2 regions of the Paenibacillus sp. 102 genome follow, and region 2 is predicted to be linked to the other one. Evidence: a T-box and tRNA genes for the amino acid it is inferred to sense, from the RefSeq annotation. Region 2 holds a T-box; the other holds one or more tRNA genes.
What was found. A T-box is a leader RNA that pairs with one kind of tRNA and senses whether it is charged. The one in region 2 lies ahead of thrS (threonine--tRNA ligase), so its partner is inferred to be a tRNA-Thr.

Region 1: it has a tRNA-Thr gene. The T-box ahead of thrS (threonine--tRNA ligase) is inferred to sense a tRNA for this amino acid. The anticodon was not compared.

Annotation. Positions count from the first base shown of each region.
Region 1 is NZ_JBCGHT010000006.1:226,083-230,178, forward strand. Features, by position in the region: gene AAIE21_RS16405 (DUF3965 domain-containing protein) at 1-1,108, opposite strand, end outside; gene AAIE21_RS16410 (CBS domain-containing protein) at 1,477-1,896, opposite strand; tRNA gene AAIE21_RS16415 (tRNA-Glu) at 2,072-2,143, opposite strand; tRNA gene AAIE21_RS16420 (tRNA-Asn) at 2,145-2,219, opposite strand; tRNA gene AAIE21_RS16425 (tRNA-Ile) at 2,223-2,299, opposite strand; tRNA gene AAIE21_RS16430 (tRNA-Trp) at 2,312-2,382, opposite strand; tRNA gene AAIE21_RS16435 (tRNA-Thr) at 2,386-2,461, opposite strand; tRNA gene AAIE21_RS16440 (tRNA-Phe) at 2,471-2,546, opposite strand; tRNA gene AAIE21_RS16445 (tRNA-Asp) at 2,556-2,631, opposite strand; tRNA gene AAIE21_RS16450 (tRNA-Met) at 2,635-2,711, opposite strand; tRNA gene AAIE21_RS16455 (tRNA-Ser) at 2,735-2,827, opposite strand; tRNA gene AAIE21_RS16460 (tRNA-Ser) at 2,921-3,013, opposite strand; tRNA gene AAIE21_RS16465 (tRNA-Ala) at 3,029-3,101, opposite strand; tRNA gene AAIE21_RS16470 (tRNA-Pro) at 3,116-3,189, opposite strand; tRNA gene AAIE21_RS16475 (tRNA-Arg) at 3,200-3,273, opposite strand; tRNA gene AAIE21_RS16480 (tRNA-Leu) at 3,277-3,365, opposite strand; tRNA gene AAIE21_RS16485 (tRNA-Gly) at 3,382-3,456, opposite strand; tRNA gene AAIE21_RS16490 (tRNA-Leu) at 3,487-3,567, opposite strand; tRNA gene AAIE21_RS16495 (tRNA-Lys) at 3,581-3,656, opposite strand; tRNA gene AAIE21_RS16500 (tRNA-Gln) at 3,661-3,735, opposite strand; tRNA gene AAIE21_RS16505 (tRNA-Tyr) at 3,748-3,831, opposite strand; tRNA gene AAIE21_RS16510 (tRNA-Val) at 3,841-3,916, opposite strand; rRNA gene rrf (5S ribosomal RNA) at 3,921-4,036, opposite strand.
Region 2 is NZ_JBCGHT010000003.1:304,564-308,659, reverse strand. Features, by position in the region: gene thrS (threonine--tRNA ligase) at 1-1,151, opposite strand, end outside; T-box leader at 1,196-1,422, opposite strand; T-box leader at 1,459-1,684, opposite strand; gene rluF (23S rRNA pseudouridine(2604) synthase RluF) at 1,821-2,528, opposite strand; gene AAIE21_RS10710 (DUF4937 domain-containing protein) at 2,811-3,431, opposite strand; gene AAIE21_RS10705 (nucleotidyltransferase family protein) at 3,564-4,096, opposite strand, start outside.

The DNA.
Region 1 (4,096 bases), on a different contig from region 2:
TCTTCTCTAAGCCCATTCGTTGTTCATCATCACACCAGTAAAATAAAATATCATGAATCGTTGCATAACGTTTATTCTTTAGAAATTGCTTAATAAATGACGGTAAACAATCGTGTAATTGTATAAATATATAATTCCGCAGAATTTCTTCTTTATGTTCAATTCCTTTACAAACATACATCAACTCTTCACAATAATATGCATGTTGCGGAACTTGAATCATTTCAAAAAATGGTACATATGATAATAGTTTCCCAATGAAGTGCTCGTATCGATTCATAAACTCAAATGACATATGCTCCATCATTTCCTTCATTACATAAAGATAATCATCCACATGAGTAGTTTTTAGCGGATTAAGGCGGTCAGAAATTTGAGCAATTACAGCCCTTTGACATGCAATAACAGAGCGACTAGGTCCATAATATGTTAAGAAATCCGTACACTTACGATATTTTTTTAATAGGTCATATATGTATAAGTCATAAACGTATGTATTACAGTATATTGCTAAATTCATCATCTCTTGATCCAATTCTTCTTTGGACAATCGTTTTGCCTGTTTGCAAATATAAAAAAATGTAAGTTCCATTACTTCCTTATGAGATAATAGCTTTTCACATTTTTCAATACATTCTTCATTAAATTTAATTCTTTCCCATATCATTATATCTCTATTTCCCAATTCTCCGATGCGATATTTTACAATTAAGTAGTTCCAAGCCACAACTTGGGTTAAAACATCCCATGTTTCATATTCCATAGATGTATGTACAAATTCATCTAATTTATGGTTCACCATAAATGTATAAGCTTCCTTATACCAACCAATGTCCTGGCATAAACGAACAATACGAACTAAAGTTGGTATTTCATCTTTATGAAACTGTGGCAAATCCTTCACTTTATTCATTCCATATAAAATAAACGGAGCCAAGTTTTCTTGTTTATAAAATTCTTTTTCTTTCCAGGCTAAAATTGTCCGTTCTTTTCCTTCGCCTTTCGGATGATTTGGTACAAGTAAAGAAAGTAAGTCCGTAAAATCATTTGGTTCCACATAGGCCTCTGTAACCAAATTCCAATTTGGATTACTCTGTACATCCCTCATATCATTTCCCCTCCGTTTCTATATATATATGAAATTTTTAATAACTTAGCAGATAATCACAATATTAATAATATTAATAATATTAATATATTCAAAATCCCTTATGAAACTTATATTTATTATTATATCATTTTTTAACATAACAAAAATTAGTAATGGAAATTGTTAACCAAAATTTCAAATGAACTTAACATATGTCATTCTTCAGATATACTTAGATAAACCTCTTTCCCTATGTATATTGGGATACGTTTTAATAACAATATAGTCTTATTTATAAGTATTAATAAAACGTATCCGCTCTTACCTATTCTCTTACATCTAAATACACTGTATTTTCTAGGCGAAAAATAATTCACACCTACATTTCATTCTGTATGCTCAGAAATTTCACTTAAAGCAAATCCTGCTTGATCATCAGCTTTCTCTGTTATTGCTAAATCACCTAGCGCTAACATCCCAACAAGCTGGCCATTCTCAACTACAGGTAGTCTTCTGATTTGGTGCTGTGCCATTAACTCTGTAGCCTTTTCAATAGAGTCATTAGGAGAAACCGAAACAATTCCTGTAGTCATGACATTTGTAATTTTATTAGACCCAGGATGTTTCTCAGCAATTCCACGAACAACTAGATCACGATCAGTGACAAGACCAACCACTTGATTGTTCTCGACAACTGGAATCATTCCAATGTCCTCTTCTTTCATTTTCACAGCAGCTTCGTATACATTATCTAGCGGTGTACATTGTACAATATCGGTATTCATAAATTCTCTAACTGTTGTCATGTAGCTCTATGCCCTCCTTTTTATACATACTATAGTTTCTCCAAATTCCCTTTATTTATTTCATAATAAATAGAGGAATTTTAGATTAACGATATTGCATATTAGAAAAAACAGAGCTCTCACATTATCTTTTTCACAAGAAAAAAAGAGCCAGCTAATTGCTGACTCTTTTTTATGACCCGTACGGGATTCGAACCCGTGTTACCGCCGTGAAAGGGCGGTGTCTTAACCACTTGACCAACGGGCCATGGCTCCGCAGGTAGGACTCGAACCTACGACCGATCGGTTAACAGCCGATAGCTCTACCACTGAGCTACTGCGGAATATGGTGGGCCTAAATGGACTCGAACCATCGACCTCACGCTTATCAGGCGTGCGCTCTAACCAGCTGAGCTATAGGCCCATAATCTCTTTACAGGGGCAGTAGGAATTGAACCCACACCGGAGGTTTTGGAGACCTCTGTTCTACCTTTAAACTATGCCCCTAAGTGGTGCCGGCTAGAGGACTTGAACCCCCAACCTACTGATTACAAGTCAGTTGCTCTACCAATTGAGCTAAGCCGGCATAAAAAAATGGTGGCTCGGGACGGAATCGAACCGCCGACACGAGGATTTTCAGTCCTCTGCTCTACCGACTGAGCTACCGAGCCAAACATAAATGGCGGTCCCGACCGGGGTCGAACCGGCGATCTCCTGCGTGACAGGCAGGCATGTTAACCACTACACCACGGGACCATTTGGTTGCGGGGACAGGATTTGAACCTGCGACCTTCGGGTTATGAGCCCGACGAGCTACCAGACTGCTCCACCCCGCGATGATATAATATTATTTTAAAAATGGAGGAGGTAGAGGGATTCGAACCCCCGCGCGACTCTCGCCGCCTGTCGGTTTTCAAGACCGATCCCTTCAGCCGAACTTGGGTATACCTCCATGAAGTAAATATTAATTATGTCTTTTAGTTATCTTTATACATCTAATAGTTTTTATTAACTATCTAATTATTCCATTTTAATTATTATAAAATGGAGGAGGTAGAGGGATTCGAACCCCCGCGCGACTCTCGCCGCCTGTCGGTTTTCAAGACCGATCCCTTCAGCCGAACTTGGGTATACCTCCAATAAATAACTAAAGTGGAGCCTAGCGGGATCGAACCGCTGACCTCCTGCGTGCAAGGCAGGCGCTCTCCCAGCTGAGCTAAGGCCCCATGTTTTAAAACTATCGGGAAGACAGGATTTGAACCTGCGACCCCCTGGTCCCAAACCAGGTGCTCTACCAAGCTGAGCCACTTCCCGTCAATAAAAGCGCGCCCGAGAGGAGTCGAACCCCTAACCTCTTGATCCGTAGTCAAACGCTCTATCCAATTGAGCTACGGGCGCATATGGTGCCGAGGGCGGGGGTCGAACCCGCACGGTGGTCACCCACCGCAGGATTTTAAGTCCTGTGCGTCTGCCTGTTCCGCCACCCCGGCATGTCATATTGAAAATTGGAGCGGAAGACGGGATTCGAACCCGCGACCCCAACCTTGGCAAGGTTGTATTCTACCACTGAACTACTTCCGCAAGACATGTTATGAGATATTTTATTAAAAGTGCGGGTGAAGGGAGTCGAACCCCCACGCCAAAGGCGCCAGATCCTAAGTCTGGTGCGTCTGCCAATTCCGCCACACCCGCATATTTTTAAAAATGGTGAGCCATGAAGGACTCGAACCTTCGACCCTCTGATTAAAAGTCAGATGCTCTACCAACTGAGCTAATGGCTCTTAATGGCTGGGCTAGCTGGATTCGAACCAGCGCATGACGGAGTCAAAGTCCGTTGCCTTACCGCTTGGCTATAGCCCATTAATTAAGAAATGGTGGAGGGGGGCAGATTCGAACTGCCGAACCCGAAGGAGCGGATTTACAGTCCGCCGCGTTTAGCCACTTCGCTACCCCTCCGACATTATATGGTGGAGGATGACGGGATCGAACCGCCGACCCCCTGCTTGTAAGGCAGGTGCTCTCCCAGCTGAGCTAATCCTCCATTTGCCTGGCAACGTCCTACTCTCACAGGGACAAGGTCCCAACTACCATCGGCGCTAGAGAGCTTAACTTCCGTGTTCGGTATGGGAACGGGTGTGACCTCTCTGCCATCATTACCAGACTATATTCACTTGAGACAAACATTATTATACTTGATTGATTAAAAAAGTCAACAAGTTTT
Region 2 (4,096 bases):
TGACAGAATGTACGTACTCTTAATAGTCCGTTTAGTGCGCCGCTAAATTCGTGGCGATGTACTTGACCAAATTCACACATTCTGATTGGTAAATCACGGTATGAACGTAGTTTATTTTTAAATATCAACATATGTCCTGGACAATTCATCGGTTTTAATGCGAAACTTTTATTGTCTACCTCTGAGAAATACATATTATCTTTATAATGATCCCAGTGCCCTGATTCTTCCCATAGCCCCTGATTCATCATTAAAGGAGTACGTACTTCTTGATAATCGTGTTTTTGTTGTATTTCTCTTAAAAAGGACTCTAATTCATTACGAATGATTTGTCCTTTCGGCAAATAAAAAGGCATTCCTGGTGCTTCTTCTGAAAACATAAATAATTCAAGTTCGTTTCCGAGTTTACGATGATTTCTCTTTGCTGCCTCTTCTACAAACTGCAAATAACTTTCTAATTCTTTTTGCGAAGAAAACGCAACACCATATATACGCTGAAGCACCTGATTATTACTATCTCCTCGCCAATATGCACCTGAAACATGAGTTAATTGAAATGCTTTCAAGTAGCCAGTTGACGGTAAATGTGGGCCACGACATAAATCAACAAATTCCCCTTGTTTATAAATTGTTACAATCTCATTTTCAGGGATTGCTTCTAAAAGCTCTAACTTTAAGTGATCATTTACATCTTGAAACAGTTTTTCCGCTTCATCCCTAGTGATTTCAACTCGTTCTATTTCCAAGTTTTCGTTAATAATATTTTGCATTTCATTTTCAATTTTAGGTAGGTCCTCTACAGCGATGCTGCTTGGAAGATCCATATCATAATAAAATCCATTTTCAATAACAGGTCCTACGCCAAGTTTTACATCGCCATATATTCTTTTTACAGCCTGTGCTAATACATGTGCAGAAGTATGTCTTGCAACTTCTATTCCTTCCTCTGAATCAATAGTTATAATTTGAATTTCTGCATCTTCTTCAATGTTTCGGCGTAAATCAAAAAGCTGACCATTCACCTTTCCTGCTACTGCTTTCTTTTTTAAACTACTACTAATTGATCCTGCAATTTCTTCTAAAGTAATTCCTTTTACAAATTCTTTTACACTGTCATCGGGAAATATAATTTCAATCATCTGTTCTCTCATTGTTCATCTCTCCATTTCATAATAAAAAGCACACTCATCCCTAAAATAGGGACGAGTGTGCTTTTACCCGTGGTTCCACCCAGATTCCCATCATACTAAACATACAATGGCTTCTTTTGCGGTAACGTCGCTTACACGGCACTAGATACTCTATTTTCCCCAGTGCAGCTCTAAGGTGGTAAGTTATTTTACTGCGTTAGGAAGTTCTCAGCTTTCCTTCCCTCTCTGTATAACCGTTTAAAATAACTCATGTCCTTTTCTTCGCTTATTATAAAATGAAATATAAAAAAGCATACTCATCCCTAATAATAGGGACGAATATGCTTATATTCGTGGTTCCACCCAGATTCCCATCATACTAAACATACAATGGCTTCTTTTGCGGTAACGTCGCTTACACGGCACTAGATACTTTATTTCCCTAGTACAGCTCTAAGGTGGTAAGTCATTTTACTGCGTTAGGAAGTTCTCAGCTTTCCTTCCTTCTCTGTATAACCGTTTAAAATAACTCGTGTCCTTTTCTTTGCTTTTAAAACAACATCCATTAATTGTTATTTAATATATCTTATTCCTTTTATTTTTGCAAGTGTCAAAAAATATTTTTTATCAATAAAATAAAAAAAGGAAACCAAAAACCACTTTCATGTTTTTGGATTTCCCCTCCCTTTTTTACCAATCTTGTGGTTCGTAGTTTAAGTCTGCAAATAATCTTTTTTTCTCTTTCTTTGTTAAATCTCTCCATTGCCCGACTGGTAAATTATTTAATTGGATATTCATAATTCTCGTACGCTTTAATGTGTAAACTTGATAACCTAAAGCTTCACACATACGACGAATTTGACGATTTAGCCCTTGTGTTAAAATAATTTGGAACTCATATTTTGATAACTGTGTTACTTCACAAGGAAGTGTTTTTGTACCTAAAATTTTCACACCTGCTGCCATTTGTTTTAAAAATTCAGGCGTAATCGGTTTATCTACTGAAACAATATATTCTTTTTCATGTTTATTTTCAGCACGTAAAATTTCATTAATAATATCGCCATCATTCGTTAACAAAATTAAACCGTCTGAATCTTTATCAAGACGTCCAACGTGATTAATTCGTAAAGGATGATTCACTAAATCGATAATGTTCCCTTTAACTGCTTTTTCACTTGTACATGTAATACCTACTGGTTTATTTAAAGCGATATACACATGGTCTCGAGCAATTCGAAGCTGCTCTCCATTTACTCGCACGTCATCACCTGGTTGTACTTGGTCACCTATTTTTGCAATCTTTCCGTTAATAATTACTCTTCTTTCATCAATTAACTTATCTGCTCCGCGTCTAGATGCTTTTCCAGATTCACTAATAAATTTATTTATACGCAAGTTAGGCACATCCTTTTCTTTAAAAATTTCAAGCTCACACTGCTTCTACCGTACAATACAAAAGGGTAAGCCTCCTATTATAACTTAAATATATTAACATGAAAGGGTATATGGCGTCTTCTATAATTTTCATGTTTCAAAGAAAAGAATTCGTCTTGTTGAACGACATACCAATAATACATTCACTGTACGTCTTCTACTTTCAAACTAACAATTCATACAACCATAACTACTAAAAGCATTTACCCTAGATATAACATCATTTATTCACTTTTTTCATACTTAATATACTGACCATTCTTTTAGACACGCAACTTGCTTTCCATTTATATTTTCAACATCCTCAGTTATATTAGCTAACTCATATAAATCAGGAAAAATTTCTTTCACATAACGCTGATGTGACATTTCATTTTCCCAAAAAGAAAGGACGACATAGCGATTGAAGTTTTTAAGAGATCTTCCCACAACGCCGCCTAACATTCCTTCTGATTTTTCCATTCCTTTATTCCAAACTGTTTCTTGTATATGTAAAAAGTTCTCTTCCCTGCCTCTTTTCACATCACAAACTGCTGCTCTGACAAATGGAGTTTTTGCAAGTACATTCGTAAATGAAGTAGCTTTTATATCAAATAGCGTTTGAAATAACTCTATTTCACAAGATACATACGTATCCTTTTGATTGCTATTATGAAAAATTGGATCATGCATTTCATTCATAAATTTTTGATATGTATTCATGTTTTCCCATACAGTAAATACACAGGCCTCATCTTCATTCCAGCCTCCAAGTTGTCCATGAAATCCCTCTAGATTTTGTAAACCTCTCCATTTCTCTTGTGCCTCTGAAAACAAACCCTTTTTCTCTTTTTCTACCTGACAAAATATCATTTTTAATAACATATAGATCCCCCTAATTCTACATTCCGTATTCCATTTGCAATGATTGCTATTTCTTCACCTACTATTTAAAAAACCAAGCATTTTGTTTACATAACAAAATTACAATCTATTCAATTGATTGTTTTTTAAATACTAATTCGCTTCTTTTATCATCCAATCTCCCAATAACTCTAAAAAAGACAAAATTTCTGTTATGTCGTCTATAGGATCAACTGCATATTGCAGTGCTTTCCTCATATTTTGTTCTTGCTCTGGAAAATGCTTACTGAACAACTCATACGCTGGATAAAGATCTCTAGAATAAAGCCCTTCTTTATCAATTGTTAATGCTAATCCCGCTCTAACTACTATCTTCATAATCCAGCGACAACAATCGGTTATATCATCACTGCCTTTATTATGAATTAACTCTTCACAAGCTTGTTCGATTTGTGACTGTAAATGTATAAGATGTTCACGAGCTAATTCTTGACTTACTTTATATTTAGGTAGCTGTGACCTTATATCTTCACCGAATATACATACTCCATGTGTTTGAATCATAAAACTTATAAACGAAAAATGACTGGGATGTAACACTTCTTCAACAGCATAAAAACTTAATTCCACCCCAGATATACAACCAAATTTTTGAAGCAATTGTTGCTCTATATTTTCACTCCATT